DNA from 3 places in the Fulvivirga sedimenti genome. Region 2 is predicted to be linked to each of the others. Evidence: riboswitches for the same ligand, from Rfam matches in the RefSeq annotation. Region 2 holds a riboswitch; each other region holds the start of a gene.

Region 1 (6,942 bases), on a different contig from region 2:
TTTTTCTGACTCTTTTGTTTATGGTCAAGAACCCAGTCGAGTCCGTTTCCCGCTGATGGATCCCGGATCGTGGTGATGCCGTGCGCCATCCAAAGTTTGAAAACATATTCTGCAGGTGTTCCCTGTGCTGACCCTCCGATATGGCCGTGCATATCGATGAAGCCCGGCATGAGATACATACCTGTTGCATCCAGTTCCTTGCCTCCCTTTTCCAGCTTGGGCCGGCGATCGGGGTCGATCGCAACCCCGGGATACCCAACAATTCGAATTTGTTCAATGCGATTATTGCGAACGACAATATCCACTGGCCCGGTGGGTGGAGCGCCGTCTCCTTTAATCATCATTACGCCCCGAATGATTAGCTGTGGCCACGGACCTTCTCCCTCCGTCCGCTCCGGTGCGTCTGTCACCTGGCCGAACGTGAGAAATGGTAGAATTAATAATGCAATTAATGAAAATGCCTTCATAAGATGTTTTTTGGGAATTTACAAAATGACGAATTGATACTAAGGGATTATTATTTGGCCGGCGGATCGAATTGCGAATCACGGTCTGGATTTTCCAGAAATTCGATGATCATCCTTGACTTCAGCCACAGAAATTTCTCCAGTTCATAATAGTCGAAAGCTTGCAGGTCATAGGTTGAGGAAAAATGATCTGTTACGATCTTAAAATCCGAATAGCTCAGTACTGATGTTGGATGCCCGTTGTTTTGAATATGCTGGGTGTAAAGCCCCATTATTTTTTCTGCAATATCCGATTGTACCGGATAAACATCCGGAAAATGAAAATTGCAGTACGTTGAAGCCAGTTTTCTGAATTCGTAAGGCTTATCCGGGAGTAATGCCGAAATGCGCGGAACGATTTCAAGTTCACTGTTTTGAAGATATGGATCTATATGCAATGATTGGATGTGCTTAGCCATCGAGGGCACATAGTGCAGGTCGATAATGCCGTTGTTCATGGCACTGATCTTCTCATTGATAACTAACAGATCTGTATTTTCCGGATTGGCTTCAATAAATTTGAAACAGCGATTATCATTGTAAAAGTAAAGTTCATCCCGCTTGATATCGCGAATCAATTCTTTTATTGTCTCCTTGAGTGTAGCCATGGGCAACGATTTTTTAGCCACATAAGGTAGAAAAATTATTTGAAGAGACTCCAGTTAATTCCTACAAAAAATTCCCTGCCGTGAATAGGGGCATACGAATAGGCGGTATCAAAAAAATTGCTGAAACCCGGATTGGAATAAGGATCATTCAGTCCCGATAAGGGTGAAACCGGTTGAGTGAAATTAAAAATATTACTCACACCCCCATATAGTCTGAGGTTCTTCCAGGATTTGGTGATCTGAATATTATGAATCTGAAAAGGAGAGGAGGTTCTGGGTCTTGGATCAGCCATTGGCTGACCCTGTTCATCGAGATCAAAAACCTCAGGAAGCAACATAGAACCGGTAAAGGTGGCCGACCAGGCAAAGATCCAGTTGGAACGAGGAATGGTATAACTGATATTCAGCAGGGCCGACCATTCAGGGGCGAATGGCAGATTTTCCTTGATGCCCTCTTCGCCGGTCTCTGTCGACCGCAGCAAGGTGCCTGCTGCCATCACCTGAAGGGGAAATATGAATTCCTGTGTCCAGCTGAAACTCACCCCACCGGTTTGGGCATGACCAGCGGTATTGTCATAAATAATTTTCCCGGGATCTGAATAATCAGGAATTATCTTATTGGTAAAGTGCGTGTAAAACACATCAAAATCCACGCTGGCCTGACTGCTGCCCATCGTGAGGATATGATTCAGGTTGAGTGAAATATTGGCGGAACGTTCGGGTTTCAGCTCTTCCCTGATTTCAATGCTCCGCTGCCCGGTTACAAAGGCATGGTCTTCGGTGAATAAGTTTACAAGTCTGAATCCTGTGCCTGAATTGACCCGCAAAGTAGTCCAGTCACCTGCTTTCCATTTCGCATTAAACCTTGGCGAAAAGATTAGTCCGTGTTTTTCATAATAATCTGTGCGCAGGCCACCCAGGAAGGTAAGGGAAGGTGAAAGAGCAAGTTCATCCTGGATAAATATTCCCGGAATGAATTGTTTGTCGGCACCCCCGGGTGTCGCTACCGTATTGTCGTCATAATACTGATAGCGAGAAGTTACACCGGCCAGGATAGCATGCCGACCGGATTCCAGTCTTCTGTAGGCATTGATGAAACCAATCTGTTGCTTTGCCTCATACAGGTCACTGCCGTAGAAACTGTTCTGGTCATGAATACTGAAGGAGTAATCGATTTTATATCCATGGTTGCCGGTAAAGCTTCCGAATAATTCGAACCGTTCTGTCTGGATACTCTCGCCATAAATTGTATCGTTGCCTCGTAATGAATTATGGTTCTCCAGAAAGGATTGAACGCCATTCCTTCGGTCTTCTGTCATGAACTTTGCCGACACGCTTAATTTCTGATCTTTCGGCAACTGTGCCTCCCATTTGCTGAAAATCGCGATGCGGTCCATGTTAATAATATCCCCGAACCCGTCCCTGTTTTCATCAATATACTGGTGCATCCCACTGTAGCTGAGTCCGGAATAGGTTGAAATTTTTTTCAGTTTACCAGACACGGCCGTATTAAAGAACATTTCCCCATGGGTAGTGCCCATAACGTCTGCCGTGAGTATTGGCTGCTTAGCAGGATCTCTTGTAATGATATTGATCACTCCCGCCAGGGCCTCTGAACCATACAGCGTTGAACCCGGGCCTTTAACCACTTCCACCCGATCTACCATGATACCCGGGATACCATTCAGGCCATAGACAGACGCCAGGTTGCCGTACATGGGGGTTCCGTCGATGAGAATCGAGGTATACTGACCCGGAAGTCCGTTAATACTCAAACTATTCGTAAAACATACCCCGCAGGAAACTACCTCCTGGACGCCATTCACCATCGACATGGCGTCTACCAGGTTGTTGGAAGCAGAAGGCATAAACGTATTAAAATGTTTGGTGGTGAGTACTTCGGTTTTAATCGCCGACTGGGATACGAATACGGGCTGGAGTGTACCGGTAATGACCACCTCATCAAGCCCCAGAGAACTTTCCTCAAGCAATATTTTTATTTTTTCATCTGATGCCGGGAGAATTTCCTTGAGGACTGACTTATACCCAAGGGAGCGAATTTCTATACGAATGATATTCTGATCGGCAATTTCCAACCGGAACTTTCCCAGGCTATCTGTGACGGTCATTCCCCCATCCGGCAACTGTCGGATTGTTGCTCCCGGTACGGGACCTTCTTTTCCCTCTACACTGCCCCGTAAGATTTGCTGGGAGAATCCGGACAGCGTGGTTATGAGAAGAAAGAATAAGAAAATAAACCGCATTTCGATTTGACGTAAAATAATATAATAACAAAACTAAAAAATAAATTAGATAAGTCTAAAAAATATTTAAAAAACTCTGAAATACACGGGAGGAAATATTTTACGTATACTTGCACCGTCATGGTGTCCACAATGGTGGACTTAAAAGGGAATACCGGTGAGAATCCGGAGCAGTTCCCGCTACTGTAATCCCATGGATGGCTGATATCCACATTGCCATTGTCCGTTTCGGATGAGAAGGCGGTATCAGTCGGGAGAGCCAGGAGACCTGCCCTGACGATGTTTATTCAATGCTTCGGGTAAAAGCGTGTGAATGGAATCGACTGTTCCCATTCCCCTCTTTTACTCCTTTTGTTTCATTTAACCATTATTGCAATGAAAAAGGAGTTAAAGGTTTGGGCAATAACCTGTATTGCCTTTTGGTGGCTGACGCCAAACATCATTTACGGTCAGCATGACACATTACGCACGGATGAGCTTCGTGAAGTGGTTATTACCGCAAGTAAATTTCCTAAAGCCTCTTCGCAAACCGGTAAAGTAATAAATGTGATCACAAAGGATCAGATAGAAAATGCCGGTGCGCGGGATCTGGGTCAGCTACTACACGAGCAGACCGGATTGTTTGTAAACGGTGCCAATAGTAATCCCGGGAAAGACCGGGGCATATATCTTAGGGGTGCTTCTGCGCAATACACCCTCATTTTACTTGATGGTGTACCAGTTTATGATCCCTCAGGTGTTAATGGCGTATTTGATCTGCGGCTTCTGTCGCTGAACAACATAGAACGGATCGAAATTTTGAAGGGGTCACAATCGACTTTGTACGGGTCTGATGCTATGGCGGGAGTGATCAATATCATTACCAAAACCCCGGAAAGGGCAATTGAACCTTCAGTTTTACTTTCATATGGCACCTATGGGCAATTCCTCGGGGATGTAAGCCTGTTGGGAAGCAAAGGCAAGTTCAGGTATTCAGCCGGATACAGCCGGCGACAGAGTGAAGGATTTTCAGAAGCACGGGATACTACGGGCACAGACGCATTTGAAAAGGATCCGTTTAATCAGAATTCGGCAAATGTGAAAGCAGGGGTTGAGTTGACCAGTAAGACCCGCCTGGAAGGGTTTTTTCAGTTTACCGACATGAAGGGTGATTATGATGCCGGCGCCTTTACCGACTCGGATGTGAATCTTTATGAGGCGCGCAACATGCGCTACGGTATTACTGCCACCAGTCGGGGTGAACGGGGTGATCTCCAGGTTCAGGTTGCCCGGAATGAAACGGATCGTGTTTTTGATACGGATTTCGGAAAGTTTGAATACGCTGCCATTTTTGATCACCTCGAAGGATTCTATCATTACAGAATTTCCGACAGATGGCAGATTCTTCCGGGGGTTTCATTTCAGCGCCAGGAAATTACCAATGAAGAATTTGAAGATGCCAGCCTGTTTGCTCCCTACGCTACGGCTACCTATCAGGCAAACGGTTTTTCCCTGGAAGGGGGTATTCGGTTCAACCGGCATTCTCAATTCGGAAATTTTACTACCTACAGTATCAATCCGAGCTGGTTGATCACTCCGGTATGGAAGGTTTTCGCCAATTATACCACAGGCTTTAAGGCACCTACATTAAATCAGCTTTTTGGGCAGTTTGGAGCAAATCCCAATTTAAAGCCCGAACAAAGCCGCAGCATGGAGGCAGGATTTCAGCGAGCTGATCAGAAGTCTGATATACGTATTGCTGTTTTCAACAGGCGTATTGAGAACATCATCATCTATATCATGGATTATCAGAACAGCGATCGTCAGGATGTAACGGGTGCAGAGGTAGAGGCCGGATATCGAATCACGCCTGAACTGGAGTTCAAGGCGGGATATACCTGGCTCAATGGTGAAATGCAAATGAGTCAGGAGGATAGTGTTTTTAATGGAATTCTCCGTCAGCCGGAACATGCTTTGCGCACTTCGCTTTCCTATTCACCGGTTGCGGGTCTTGAATTGCGGGCCGCCTGGCAGTTATTTGGGTCGCGCAAGGATGTTTATTTTAATCTCCGGGATTTCGCAGTCGAGCAGGTGAATCTTGACGCGTATTCATTACTGGACCTGATGGTTTCCTATTCATTCCCAAAGGCGAAAATGCGTATGTTCGCTGACATTCGTAATTTATTGAATACCGATTATTACGAGGTGTATGGCTATAATGTAATGGGAAGAAATATTCAACTTGGGGTTCACTGGACCCCCTGAGTTTACATAATATAAGGGGAATGCAGGTGCAGAATATTGTCGTTGTTGTCGTTATTTTCGTTGTCTCCGTGATATTATGCGACCACCCGCTGCGCAGGGGTCGGATTAACAAATGCGATCTGTCTCACATATGCGACCACCCGCTCAGGGGTGGAACTATGGTCTGCAGAGTTTCTATTATTTTGCTTTTTGAGAGATGTTTGTGGATGACCCCTGCGATGGCGGGGGTCAAATAAGTGAGCACATTGGCAGAATAAAGAACGACCCCTGCTTTAGCGGGGGTCGCATAAGAACTAATGGCTTGATATACCCGATTAATGAATGATTTGGTGTATGCGTTCTTTGAATTTTTATGCTTGAATTTCCAGCATTCGTTACATCGGAGGCTTCTGCGTGGCTGGTTGTGGATCAATAGGCTGAAGTTCCTTACCTGCGACTGCCGGATGATCTACCGGAATGTGTGTAGCCCTGAAAATGGCATACATGAACGGTCCTACCGGCTGAGGTGGTGTCCCGTCGGGCAGTTTCCACTGTCCGATATAGGGTGACCAGTAGTCCCAGACAACCTCACCGTCTTCCGTAATTTCCTGCAGCCGGCCCTGCGGCCCGAAGTTCATCAGCGTATGACCATTTTTCATACGGTGGGCACTGGAAATAAACATTGCAAGATAGTCACCCTCATTATTTGCTGTATAGGTCCAGGTAGGTTTTTCAGGTCCGATTGGCCCGCTTTCAGGAATAATATATTTCCCATCGGCATCCATGGGTGGCGTAATTTGAGTTACCTGTGAATGAGTTTCACCATCGGCATCCTTGAAGTTATTATTAAAGATGGTAAGGTCACCTTCACCCGGATAGCCGGGAAGGATCCAACGCACATCATGTTCGAATCCAAGGTATTGATCCGTGGTATCCCCGCGGTTATATTCCTGCGGATTTCCCCATCGGTACAAGAGGTCGCCGCCTTTACCAGATTTTCCGCCGGTACTGCCCGATGCTTCCTCCGTAGTTGTAGAATGATCAATAATCCAGATTTCAGAAAAATCGGGTATACTAAGTACTATTTGATCGAGTTCAGGATTGTAGTCGATCGCATTGGTATGGAACATATCCGAGCCCATGTTATCAATGGTCGCATTAGCAGCATACTGACCCTGCGCCTTGCCCCGTTCAAATTCCTCCGGGTCGGGCTGGCGGATAGTATCACCATTGTTGATATTGATCCGCTCCGGGTGATCGCTTAATTTTCCGTAATTCGGGAGATCAGGGTTTACATCCTGAATCATATGGTCCCATGCGTACCATTCCCAAACGATTTCA
Region 2 (6,942 bases):
TCGTCCCCGTTATATAATCCGGCCTGATACCCAGGCTTTCAAGTTCTTTAAGTATGCCAATATGGGCCATTCCCTTGGCGCCACCCCCACTCAACACCAACCCGATTTTTGGTCTTTCTGCAGACTGAGCAAATAACCCGCCGACAGTGAGGGTAAGCAGGATCAGGAAAGACATAAATTTCATAACATCAAAATATTTTGGACTAGTAAGATACAATCACTAAACATAATAATTTCATTCAGGTTGAGTGATTCTTCCAAAAATTCAACCAATTCATGAAAGAGGCTTGTTTTTACCATTAATTCTTATGTTCTTCTGAAAATTTTCAAAACTCCCCAACCATCATATCTTGTCATGTACACTTCTAAACGACTGTTCACTTTACTTTTACTTACATTTTGCTTTTCCTGTGGTCAGCAGGATCAACAGTCCGACGTCGCGGAAGCACCCCCGGAAGGCGGGATTCCCCCGGAAATGGTGAAAATGGCGGCATTGGATCAGGAAAGGGGACTCCGCCTGAAAACAGAAAATGCAACGCCAGGCTATATATTATTTTCCTCCCTTACCAGTTCCGACGTATATCTTATCGATCTGGATGGCAAGGTAGTCCATGAATGGAAAACGAACTTTGGACTCGGTTCCCATTATCTGATGGAAGATGGCCGTTTATATGTGCACAGTCGGGATCCCGAAGCGGTTGTATTTTCCGGCGGGGGTATGGCAGGTCGTGTTCAGGAGTTTAGCTGGGATGGGGAGTTACTATGGGAATACAAACTGGCGAATCAGGACAATCTGATGCACCACGATTTTGCCGTAATGCCCAATGGAAATATCCTGCTCATTGTCTGGGAAAGCAAAACGCCGGAGGAAGCGATGGCGGCTGGCAGAATGCCACACCTGATCCCGAAAGCCGGTGTGTGGCCCGATAAAATAATCGAAGTCAAACCCACCAAACCAAGTGGAGGTGAAATCGTTTGGGAATGGTACGCATGGGACCATATGATTCAGGATGTAAACCCTGATCTCCCGAATTACGGAAAATTAAGCGATCACCCGGAGCGGATCAATATCAACAATGGTGATACTATCCGCCAGCCCGACCCGGAGGAATTTGAACGGGGCAAGGCGCAGGGTCAGTATGCTGCTAATGCGACCATTGATAACATGGGCTCGGATATGTTCCATACCAATGCGATCGACTACAATCCTGAACTCGATCAAATAGTACTTAGTATACCCGATTTTTCTGAAATCTGGATTATTGATCATTCTACAACTACGGAGGAAGCATCGGGCAGTACCGGCGGAAAATCTGGTAAAGGCGGCGACCTCTTGTACCGATGGGGAAATCCGCAGGAATATAACCGCGGGGATACCACGGATCAATACCTTGGATTCGAACATGATGTGCGTTGGATCCTTCCCGGCTATCCGGGTGAAGGTGACCTTACCATCTTTAATAATAACTTCAAGGATGCCGATGGTGAAACTCATTCACAGGTAACTCAAATTACGCCACCCATGGATGCCGATGGGAAATATATTATTCCTGAAAGCGGGCCAATCGGACCTGAAAAACCTACCTGGACCTATACAGCAAATAATGAGGGTGACTATCTTGCAATGTTTATTTCCAGTGCCCACCGTATGAAAAATGGTCATACGCTGATGAACTTCGGGCCGCAGGGCCGGCTGCAGGAAATTACGGAAGACGGTGAGGTTGTCTGGGACTACTGGTCACCCTATATCGGACAGTGGAAACTGCCCGACGGGACACCACCTCAGCCGGTAGGACCGTTCATGTATGCCATTTTCAGGGCTACACACATTCCGGTAGATCATCCGGCAGTCGCAGGTAAGGAACTTCAGCCTATTGATCCACAACCAGCCACGCAGAAGCCTCCGATGTAACGAATGCTGGAAATTCAAGCATAAAAATTCAAAGAACGCATACACCAAATCATTCATTAATCGGGTATATCAAGCCATTAGTTCTTATGCGACCCCCGCTAAAGCAGGGGTCGTTCTTTATTCTGCCAATGTGCTCACTTATTTGACCCCCGCCATCGCAGGGGTCATCCACAAACATCTCTCAAAAAGCAAAATAATAGAAACTCTGCAGACCATAGTTCCACCCCTGAGCGGGTGGTCGCATATGTGAGACAGATCGCATTTGTTAATCCGACCCCTGCGCAGCGGGTGGTCGCATAATATCACGGAGACAACGAAAATAACGACAACAACGACAATATTCTGCACCTGCATTCCCCTTATATTATGTAAACTCAGGGGGTCCAGTGAACCCCAAGTTGAATATTTCTTCCCATTACATTATAGCCATACACCTCGTAATAATCGGTATTCAATAAATTACGAATGTCAGCGAACATACGCATTTTCGCCTTTGGGAATGAATAGGAAACCATCAGGTCCAGTAATGAATACGCGTCAAGATTCACCTGCTCGACTGCGAAATCCCGGAGATTAAAATAAACATCCTTGCGCGACCCAAATAACTGCCAGGCGGCCCGCAATTCAAGACCCGCAACCGGTGAATAGGAAAGCGAAGTGCGCAAAGCATGTTCCGGCTGACGGAGAATTCCATTAAAAACACTATCCTCCTGACTCATTTGCATTTCACCATTGAGCCAGGTATATCCCGCCTTGAACTCCAGTTCAGGCGTGATTCGATATCCGGCCTCTACCTCTGCACCCGTTACATCCTGACGATCGCTGTTCTGATAATCCATGATATAGATGATGATGTTCTCAATACGCCTGTTGAAAACAGCAATACGTATATCAGACTTCTGATCAGCTCGCTGAAATCCTGCCTCCATGCTGCGGCTTTGTTCGGGCTTTAAATTGGGATTTGCTCCAAACTGCCCAAAAAGCTGATTTAATGTAGGTGCCTTAAAGCCTGTGGTATAATTGGCGAAAACCTTCCATACCGGAGTGATCAACCAGCTCGGATTGATACTGTAGGTAGTAAAATTTCCGAATTGAGAATGCCGGTTGAACCGAATACCCCCTTCCAGGGAAAAACCGTTTGCCTGATAGGTAGCCGTAGCGTAGGGAGCAAACAGGCTGGCATCTTCAAATTCTTCATTGGTAATTTCCTGGCGCTGAAATGAAACCCCCGGAAGAATCTGCCATCTGTCGGAAATTCTGTAATGATAGAATCCTTCGAGGTGATCAAAAATGGCAGCGTATTCAAACTTTCCGAAATCCGTATCAAAAACACGATCCGTTTCATTCCGGGCAACCTGAACCTGGAGATCACCCCGTTCACCCCGACTGGTGGCAGTAATACCGTAGCGCATGTTGCGCGCCTCATAAAGATTCACATCCGAGTCGGTAAAGGCGCCGGCATCATAATCACCCTTCATGTCGGTAAACTGAAAAAACCCTTCCAGGCGGGTCTTACTGGTCAACTCAACCCCTGCTTTCACATTTGCCGAATTCTGATTAAACGGATCCTTTTCAAATGCGTCTGTGCCCGTAGTATCCCGTGCTTCTGAAAATCCTTCACTCTGTCGCCGGCTGTATCCGGCTGAATACCTGAACTTGCCTTTGCTTCCCAACAGGCTTACATCCCCGAGGAATTGCCCATAGGTGCCATATGAAAGTAAAACTGAAGGTTCAATTGCCCTTTCCGGGGTTTTGGTAATGATATTGATCACTCCCGCCATAGCATCAGACCCGTACAAAGTCGATTGTGACCCCTTCAAAATTTCGATCCGTTCTATGTTGTTCAGCGACAGAAGCCGCAGATCAAATACGCCATTAACACCTGAGGGATCATAAACTGGTACACCATCAAGTAAAATGAGGGTGTATTGCGCAGAAGCACCCCTAAGATATATGCCCCGGTCTTTCCCGGGATTACTATTGGCACCGTTTACAAACAATCCGGTCTGCTCGTGTAGTAGCTGACCCAGATCCCGCGCACCGGCATTTTCTATCTGATCCTTTGTGATCACATTTATTACTTTACCGGTTTGCGAAGAGGCTTTAGGAAATTTACTTGCGGTAATAACCACTTCACGAAGCTCATCCGTGCGTAATGTGTCATGCTGACCGTAAATGATGTTTGGCGTCAGCCACCAAAAGGCAATACAGGTTATTGCCCAAACCTTTAACTCCTTTTTCATTGCAATAATGGTTAAATGAAACAAAAGGAGTAAAAGAGGGGAATGGGAACAGTCGATTCCATTCACACGCTTTTACCCGAAGCATTGAATAAACATCGTCAGGGCAGGTCTCCTGGCTCTCCCGACTGATACCGCCTTCTCATCCGAAACGGACAATGGCAATGTGGATATCAGCCATCCATGGGATTACAGTAGCGGGAACTGCTCCGGATTCTCACCGGTATTCCCTTTTAAGTCCACCATTGTGGACACCATGACGGTGCAAGTATACGTAAAATATTTCCTCCCGTGTATTTCAGAGTTTTTTAAATATTTTTTAGACTTATCTAATTTATTTTTTAGTTTTGTTATTATATTATTTTACGTCAAATCGAAATGCGGTTTATTTTCTTATTCTTTCTTCTCATAACCACGCTGTCCGGATTCTCCCAGCAAATCTTACGGGGCAGTGTAGAGGGAAAAGAAGGTCCCGTACCGGGAGCAACAATCCGACAGTTGCCGGATGGGGGAATGACCGTCACAGATAGCCTGGGAAAGTTCCGGTTGGAAATTGCCGATCAGAATATCATTCGTATAGAAATTCGCTCCCTTGGGTATAAGTCAGTCCTCAAGGAAATTCTCCCGGCATCAGATGAAAAAATAAAAATATTGCTTGAGGAAAGTTCTCTGGGGCTTGATGAGGTGGTCATTACCGGTACACTCCAGCCCGTATTCGTATCCCAGTCGGCGATTAAAACCGAAGTACTCACCACCAAACATTTTAATACGTTTATGCCTTCTGCTTCCAACAACCTGGTAGACGCCATGTCGATGGTGAATGGCGTCCAGGAGGTAGTTTCCTGCGGGGTATGTTTTACGAATAGTTTGAGTATTAACGGACTTCCGGGTCAGTATACCTCGATTCTCATCGACGGAACCCCCATGTACGGCAACCTGGCGTCTGTCTATGGCCTGAATGGTATCCCGGGTATCATGGTAGATCGGGTGGAAGTGGTTAAAGGCCCGGGTTCAACGCTGTATGGTTCAGAGGCCCTGGCGGGAGTGATCAATATCATTACAAGAGATCCTGCTAAGCAGCCAATACTCACGGCAGACGTTATGGGCACTACCCATGGGGAAATGTTCTTTAATACGGCCGTGTCTGGTAAACTGAAAAAAATTTCAACCTATTCCGGACTCAGCTACAGTGGGATGCACCAGTATATTGATGAAAACAGGGACGGGTTCGGGGATATTATTAACATGGACCGCATCGCGATTTTCAGCAAATGGGAGGCACAGTTGCCGAAAGATCAGAAATTAAGCGTGTCGGCAAAGTTCATGACAGAAGACCGAAGGAATGGCGTTCAATCCTTTCTGGAGAACCATAATTCATTACGAGGCAACGATACAATTTATGGCGAGAGTATCCAGACAGAACGGTTCGAATTATTCGGAAGCTTTACCGGCAACCATGGATATAAAATCGATTACTCCTTCAGTATTCATGACCAGAACAGTTTCTACGGCAGTGACCTGTATGAGGCAAAGCAACAGATTGGTTTCATCAATGCCTACAGAAGACTGGAATCCGGTCGGCATGCTATCCTGGCCGGTGTAACTTCTCGCTATCAGTATTATGACGACAATACGGTAGCGACACCCGGGGGTGCCGACAAACAATTCATTCCGGGAATATTTATCCAGGATGAACTTGCTCTTTCACCTTCCCTTACCTTCCTGGGTGGCCTGCGCACAGATTATTATGAAAAACACGGACTAATCTTTTCGCCAAGGTTTAATGCGAAATGGAAAGCAGGTGACTGGACTACTTTGCGGGTCAATTCAGGCACAGGATTCAGACTTGTAAACTTATTCACCGAAGACCATGCCTTTGTAACCGGGCAGCGGAGCATTGAAATCAGGGAAGAGCTGAAACCCGAACGTTCCGCCAATATTTCACTCAACCTGAATCATATCCTCACGATGGGCAGCAGTCAGGCCAGCGTGGATTTTGATGTGTTTTACACGCACTTTACCAATAAGATAATTCCTGATTATTCAGATCCCGGGAAAATTATTTATGACAATACCGCTGGTCATGCCCAAACCGGTGGGGTGAGTTTCAGCTGGACACAGGAATTCATATTTCCCCTTCAGGTGATGGCAGCAGGCACCTTGCTGCGGTCGACAGAGACCGGCGAAGAGGGCATCAAGGAAAATCTGCCATTCGCCCCTGAATGGTCGGCCCTGCTGAATATCAGTTATACCATTCCTCGTTCCAACTGGATCTTTGCCTGGTCGGCCACCTTTACCGGTTCTATGTTGCTTCCTGAGGTTTTTGATCTCGATGAACAGGGTCAGCCAATGGCTGATCCAAGACCCAGAACCTCCTCTCCTTTTCAGATTCATAATATTCAGATCACCAAATCCTGGAAGAACCTCAGACTATATGGGGGTGTGAGTAATATTTTTAATTTCACTCAACCGGTTTCACCCTTATCGGGACTGAATGATCCTTATTCCAATCCGGGTTTCAGCAATTTTTTTGATACCGCCTATTCGTATGCCCCTATTCACGGCAGGGAATTTTTTGTAGGAATTAACTGGAGTCTCTTCAAATAATTTTTCTACCTTATGTGGCTAAAAAATCGTTGCCCATGGCTACACTCAAGGAGACAATAAAAGAATTGATTCGCGATATCAAGCGGGATGAACTTTACTTTTACAATGATAATCGCTGTTTCAAATTTATTGAAGCCAATCCGGAAAATACAGATCTGTTAGTTATCAATGAGAAGATCAGTG
Region 3 (6,942 bases), on a different contig from region 2:
TATACAGCAAATAATGAGGGTGACTATCTTGCAATGTTTATTTCCAGTGCCCACCGTATGAAAAATGGTCATACGCTGATGAACTTCGGGCCGCAGGGCCGGCTGCAGGAAATTACGGAAGACGGTGAGGTTGTCTGGGACTACTGGTCACCCTATATCGGACAGTGGAAACTGCCCGACGGGACACCACCTCAGCCGGTAGGACCGTTCATGTATGCCATTTTCAGGGCTACACACATTCCGGTAGATCATCCGGCAGTCGCAGGTAAGGAACTTCAGCCTATTGATCCACAACCAGCCACGCAGAAGCCTCCGATGTAACGAATGCTGGAAATTCAAGCATAAAAATTCAAAGAACGCATACACCAAATCATTCATTAATCGGGTATATCAAGCCATTAGTTCTTATGCGACCCCCGCTAAAGCAGGGGTCGTTCTTTATTCTGCCAATGTGCTCACTTATTTGACCCCCGCCATCGCAGGGGTCATCCACAAACATCTCTCAAAAAGCAAAATAATAGAAACTCTGCAGACCATAGTTCCACCCCTGAGCGGGTGGTCGCATATGTGAGACAGATCGCATTTGTTAATCCGACCCCTGCGCAGCGGGTGGTCGCATAATATCACGGAGACAACGAAAATAACGACAACAACGACAATATTCTGCACCTGCATTCCCCTTATATTATGTAAACTCAGGGGGTCCAGTGAACCCCAAGTTGAATATTTCTTCCCATTACATTATAGCCATACACCTCGTAATAATCGGTATTCAATAAATTACGAATGTCAGCGAACATACGCATTTTCGCCTTTGGGAATGAATAGGAAACCATCAGGTCCAGTAATGAATACGCGTCAAGATTCACCTGCTCGACTGCGAAATCCCGGAGATTAAAATAAACATCCTTGCGCGACCCAAATAACTGCCAGGCGGCCCGCAATTCAAGACCCGCAACCGGTGAATAGGAAAGCGAAGTGCGCAAAGCATGTTCCGGCTGACGGAGAATTCCATTAAAAACACTATCCTCCTGACTCATTTGCATTTCACCATTGAGCCAGGTATATCCCGCCTTGAACTCCAGTTCAGGCGTGATTCGATATCCGGCCTCTACCTCTGCACCCGTTACATCCTGACGATCGCTGTTCTGATAATCCATGATATAGATGATGATGTTCTCAATACGCCTGTTGAAAACAGCAATACGTATATCAGACTTCTGATCAGCTCGCTGAAATCCTGCCTCCATGCTGCGGCTTTGTTCGGGCTTTAAATTGGGATTTGCTCCAAACTGCCCAAAAAGCTGATTTAATGTAGGTGCCTTAAAGCCTGTGGTATAATTGGCGAAAACCTTCCATACCGGAGTGATCAACCAGCTCGGATTGATACTGTAGGTAGTAAAATTTCCGAATTGAGAATGCCGGTTGAACCGAATACCCCCTTCCAGGGAAAAACCGTTTGCCTGATAGGTAGCCGTAGCGTAGGGAGCAAACAGGCTGGCATCTTCAAATTCTTCATTGGTAATTTCCTGGCGCTGAAATGAAACCCCCGGAAGAATCTGCCATCTGTCGGAAATTCTGTAATGATAGAATCCTTCGAGGTGATCAAAAATGGCAGCGTATTCAAACTTTCCGAAATCCGTATCAAAAACACGATCCGTTTCATTCCGGGCAACCTGAACCTGGAGATCACCCCGTTCACCCCGACTGGTGGCAGTAATACCGTAGCGCATGTTGCGCGCCTCATAAAGATTCACATCCGAGTCGGTAAAGGCGCCGGCATCATAATCACCCTTCATGTCGGTAAACTGAAAAAACCCTTCCAGGCGGGTCTTACTGGTCAACTCAACCCCTGCTTTCACATTTGCCGAATTCTGATTAAACGGATCCTTTTCAAATGCGTCTGTGCCCGTAGTATCCCGTGCTTCTGAAAATCCTTCACTCTGTCGCCGGCTGTATCCGGCTGAATACCTGAACTTGCCTTTGCTTCCCAACAGGCTTACATCCCCGAGGAATTGCCCATAGGTGCCATATGAAAGTAAAACTGAAGGTTCAATTGCCCTTTCCGGGGTTTTGGTAATGATATTGATCACTCCCGCCATAGCATCAGACCCGTACAAAGTCGATTGTGACCCCTTCAAAATTTCGATCCGTTCTATGTTGTTCAGCGACAGAAGCCGCAGATCAAATACGCCATTAACACCTGAGGGATCATAAACTGGTACACCATCAAGTAAAATGAGGGTGTATTGCGCAGAAGCACCCCTAAGATATATGCCCCGGTCTTTCCCGGGATTACTATTGGCACCGTTTACAAACAATCCGGTCTGCTCGTGTAGTAGCTGACCCAGATCCCGCGCACCGGCATTTTCTATCTGATCCTTTGTGATCACATTTATTACTTTACCGGTTTGCGAAGAGGCTTTAGGAAATTTACTTGCGGTAATAACCACTTCACGAAGCTCATCCGTGCGTAATGTGTCATGCTGACCGTAAATGATGTTTGGCGTCAGCCACCAAAAGGCAATACAGGTTATTGCCCAAACCTTTAACTCCTTTTTCATTGCAATAATGGTTAAATGAAACAAAAGGAGTAAAAGAGGGGAATGGGAACAGTCGATTCCATTCACACGCTTTTACCCGAAGCATTGAATAAACATCGTCAGGGCAGGTCTCCTGGCTCTCCCGACTGATACCGCCTTCTCATCCGAAACGGACAATGGCAATGTGGATATCAGCCATCCATGGGATTACAGTAGCGGGAACTGCTCCGGATTCTCACCGGTATTCCCTTTTAAGTCCACCATTGTGGACACCATGACGGTGCAAGTATACGTAAAATATTTCCTCCCGTGTATTTCAGAGTTTTTTAAATATTTTTTAGACTTATCTAATTTATTTTTTAGTTTTGTTATTATATTATTTTACGTCAAATCGAAATGCGGTTTATTTTCTTATTCTTTCTTCTCATAACCACGCTGTCCGGATTCTCCCAGCAAATCTTACGGGGCAGTGTAGAGGGAAAAGAAGGTCCCGTACCGGGAGCAACAATCCGACAGTTGCCGGATGGGGGAATGACCGTCACAGATAGCCTGGGAAAGTTCCGGTTGGAAATTGCCGATCAGAATATCATTCGTATAGAAATTCGCTCCCTTGGGTATAAGTCAGTCCTCAAGGAAATTCTCCCGGCATCAGATGAAAAAATAAAAATATTGCTTGAGGAAAGTTCTCTGGGGCTTGATGAGGTGGTCATTACCGGTACACTCCAGCCCGTATTCGTATCCCAGTCGGCGATTAAAACCGAAGTACTCACCACCAAACATTTTAATACGTTTATGCCTTCTGCTTCCAACAACCTGGTAGACGCCATGTCGATGGTGAATGGCGTCCAGGAGGTAGTTTCCTGCGGGGTATGTTTTACGAATAGTTTGAGTATTAACGGACTTCCGGGTCAGTATACCTCGATTCTCATCGACGGAACCCCCATGTACGGCAACCTGGCGTCTGTCTATGGCCTGAATGGTATCCCGGGTATCATGGTAGATCGGGTGGAAGTGGTTAAAGGCCCGGGTTCAACGCTGTATGGTTCAGAGGCCCTGGCGGGAGTGATCAATATCATTACAAGAGATCCTGCTAAGCAGCCAATACTCACGGCAGACGTTATGGGCACTACCCATGGGGAAATGTTCTTTAATACGGCCGTGTCTGGTAAACTGAAAAAAATTTCAACCTATTCCGGACTCAGCTACAGTGGGATGCACCAGTATATTGATGAAAACAGGGACGGGTTCGGGGATATTATTAACATGGACCGCATCGCGATTTTCAGCAAATGGGAGGCACAGTTGCCGAAAGATCAGAAATTAAGCGTGTCGGCAAAGTTCATGACAGAAGACCGAAGGAATGGCGTTCAATCCTTTCTGGAGAACCATAATTCATTACGAGGCAACGATACAATTTATGGCGAGAGTATCCAGACAGAACGGTTCGAATTATTCGGAAGCTTTACCGGCAACCATGGATATAAAATCGATTACTCCTTCAGTATTCATGACCAGAACAGTTTCTACGGCAGTGACCTGTATGAGGCAAAGCAACAGATTGGTTTCATCAATGCCTACAGAAGACTGGAATCCGGTCGGCATGCTATCCTGGCCGGTGTAACTTCTCGCTATCAGTATTATGACGACAATACGGTAGCGACACCCGGGGGTGCCGACAAACAATTCATTCCGGGAATATTTATCCAGGATGAACTTGCTCTTTCACCTTCCCTTACCTTCCTGGGTGGCCTGCGCACAGATTATTATGAAAAACACGGACTAATCTTTTCGCCAAGGTTTAATGCGAAATGGAAAGCAGGTGACTGGACTACTTTGCGGGTCAATTCAGGCACAGGATTCAGACTTGTAAACTTATTCACCGAAGACCATGCCTTTGTAACCGGGCAGCGGAGCATTGAAATCAGGGAAGAGCTGAAACCCGAACGTTCCGCCAATATTTCACTCAACCTGAATCATATCCTCACGATGGGCAGCAGTCAGGCCAGCGTGGATTTTGATGTGTTTTACACGCACTTTACCAATAAGATAATTCCTGATTATTCAGATCCCGGGAAAATTATTTATGACAATACCGCTGGTCATGCCCAAACCGGTGGGGTGAGTTTCAGCTGGACACAGGAATTCATATTTCCCCTTCAGGTGATGGCAGCAGGCACCTTGCTGCGGTCGACAGAGACCGGCGAAGAGGGCATCAAGGAAAATCTGCCATTCGCCCCTGAATGGTCGGCCCTGCTGAATATCAGTTATACCATTCCTCGTTCCAACTGGATCTTTGCCTGGTCGGCCACCTTTACCGGTTCTATGTTGCTTCCTGAGGTTTTTGATCTCGATGAACAGGGTCAGCCAATGGCTGATCCAAGACCCAGAACCTCCTCTCCTTTTCAGATTCATAATATTCAGATCACCAAATCCTGGAAGAACCTCAGACTATATGGGGGTGTGAGTAATATTTTTAATTTCACTCAACCGGTTTCACCCTTATCGGGACTGAATGATCCTTATTCCAATCCGGGTTTCAGCAATTTTTTTGATACCGCCTATTCGTATGCCCCTATTCACGGCAGGGAATTTTTTGTAGGAATTAACTGGAGTCTCTTCAAATAATTTTTCTACCTTATGTGGCTAAAAAATCGTTGCCCATGGCTACACTCAAGGAGACAATAAAAGAATTGATTCGCGATATCAAGCGGGATGAACTTTACTTTTACAATGATAATCGCTGTTTCAAATTTATTGAAGCCAATCCGGAAAATACAGATCTGTTAGTTATCAATGAGAAGATCAGTGCCATGAACAACGGCATTATCGACCTGCACTATGTGCCCTCGATGGCTAAGCACATCCAATCATTGCATATAGATCCATATCTTCAAAACAGTGAACTTGAAATCGTTCCGCGCATTTCGGCATTACTCCCGGATAAGCCTTACGAATTCAGAAAACTGGCTTCAACGTACTGCAATTTTCATTTTCCGGATGTTTATCCGGTACAATCGGATATTGCAGAAAAAATAATGGGGCTTTACACCCAGCATATTCAAAACAACGGGCATCCAACATCAGTACTGAGCTATTCGGATTTTAAGATCGTAACAGATCATTTTTCCTCAACCTATGACCTGCAAGCTTTCGACTATTATGAACTGGAGAAATTTCTGTGGCTGAAGTCAAGGATGATCATCGAATTTCTGGAAAATCCAGACCGTGATTCGCAATTCGATCCGCCGGCCAAATAATAATCCCTTAGTATCAATTCGTCATTTTGTAAATTCCCAAAAAACATCTTATGAAGGCATTTTCATTAATTGCATTATTAATTCTACCATTTCTCACGTTCGGCCAGGTGACAGACGCACCGGAGCGGACGGAGGGAGAAGGTCCGTGGCCACAGCTAATCATTCGGGGCGTAATGATGATTAAAGGAGACGGCGCTCCACCCACCGGGCCAGTGGATATTGTCGTTCGCAATAATCGCATTGAACAAATTCGAATTGTTGGGTATCCCGGGGTTGCGATCGACCCCGATCGCCGGCCCAAGCTGGAAAAGGGAGGCAAGGAACTGGATGCAACAGGTATGTATCTCATGCCGGGCTTCATCGATATGCACGGCCATATCGGAGGGTCAGCACAGGGAACACCTGCAGAATATGTTTTCAAACTTTGGATGGCGCACGGCATCACCACGATCCGGGATCCATCAGCGGGAAACGGACTCGACTGGGTTCTTGACCATAAACAAAAGAGTCAGAAAAATACAATTACTGCGCCGCGAATACTGGCTTATACATCGTTCGGACAGGGAAGTACCTCTCCAATCAGTACACCGGAAATGGCGCGCGAATGGGTGCAGAATAATGCAAAAAACGGTGCCGACGGGATTAAATTCTTTGGTGCTGCCCCGGATATCATGGAAGCGGCATTGATGGAAAACAAAAAACTGGGATTGCGTTCTGCATGTCACCACGCGCAGATGGATGTCGCGCGATGGAACGTACTGAATTCCGCCCGCGCGGGACTTACCTCCATGGAACATTGGTATGGCTTGCCGGAGGCATTGTTTACCGACCGGACGGTACAGAACTATCCGCTGGATTATAATTACAATAACGAGCAGCATCGTTTCGGCGAGGCAGGGCGTCTTTGGCAACAGGCCGCAGCGCCATATACCGAAAAATGGAATGCCGTAATGAATGAATTACTGGAACTGGATTTCACGCTGGATCCTACTTTTAACATTTATGAGGCGAGCCGGGATCTGATGCGTGCTCGCCGTGCAGAATGGCATGAAGACTACACCCTGCCCAGTTTATGGCGTTTCTATCAGCCAAGTAAAATATCACATGGGTCCTACTGGCATTTCTGGGGCACCGAGGAAGAA

The links. Region 2 has a riboswitch for cobalamin ahead of LDX50_RS17545 (TonB-dependent receptor plug domain-containing protein). Riboswitches for the same ligand answer to the same signal wherever they lie in the genome.
Region 1: it holds a riboswitch for cobalamin, as region 2 does, so the genes downstream of both, LDX50_RS23265 (TonB-dependent receptor plug domain-containing protein) here and LDX50_RS17545 (TonB-dependent receptor plug domain-containing protein) in region 2, are expected to answer to the same signal.
Region 3: it holds a riboswitch for cobalamin, as region 2 does, so the genes downstream of both, LDX50_RS11575 (TonB-dependent receptor plug domain-containing protein) here and LDX50_RS17545 (TonB-dependent receptor plug domain-containing protein) in region 2, are expected to answer to the same signal.

What each region holds. Positions count from the first base shown of each region.
Region 1 covers NZ_JAIXNE010000004.1:1,190,509-1,197,450, reverse strand. The annotation lists gene LDX50_RS23280 (amidohydrolase family protein) at 1-467, opposite strand, end outside; gene LDX50_RS23275 (hypothetical protein) at 518-1,114, opposite strand; gene LDX50_RS23270 (TonB-dependent receptor) at 1,150-3,378, opposite strand; cobalamin riboswitch at 3,483-3,668, shown strand; gene LDX50_RS23265 (TonB-dependent receptor plug domain-containing protein) at 3,754-5,622, shown strand; gene LDX50_RS23260 (aryl-sulfate sulfotransferase) at 5,997-6,942, opposite strand, start outside.
Region 2 covers NZ_JAIXNE010000003.1:1,188,931-1,195,872, forward strand. The annotation lists gene LDX50_RS17535 (patatin-like phospholipase family protein) at 1-184, opposite strand, end outside; gene LDX50_RS17540 (aryl-sulfate sulfotransferase) at 356-1,912, shown strand; gene LDX50_RS17545 (TonB-dependent receptor plug domain-containing protein) at 2,287-4,155, opposite strand; cobalamin riboswitch at 4,241-4,426, opposite strand; gene LDX50_RS17550 (TonB-dependent receptor) at 4,531-6,759, shown strand; gene LDX50_RS17555 (hypothetical protein) at 6,795-6,942, shown strand, end outside.
Region 3 covers NZ_JAIXNE010000002.1:1,190,522-1,197,463, forward strand. The annotation lists gene LDX50_RS11570 (aryl-sulfate sulfotransferase) at 1-321, shown strand, start outside; gene LDX50_RS11575 (TonB-dependent receptor plug domain-containing protein) at 696-2,564, opposite strand; cobalamin riboswitch at 2,650-2,835, opposite strand; gene LDX50_RS11580 (TonB-dependent receptor) at 2,940-5,168, shown strand; gene LDX50_RS11585 (hypothetical protein) at 5,204-5,800, shown strand; gene LDX50_RS11590 (amidohydrolase family protein) at 5,851-6,942, shown strand, end outside.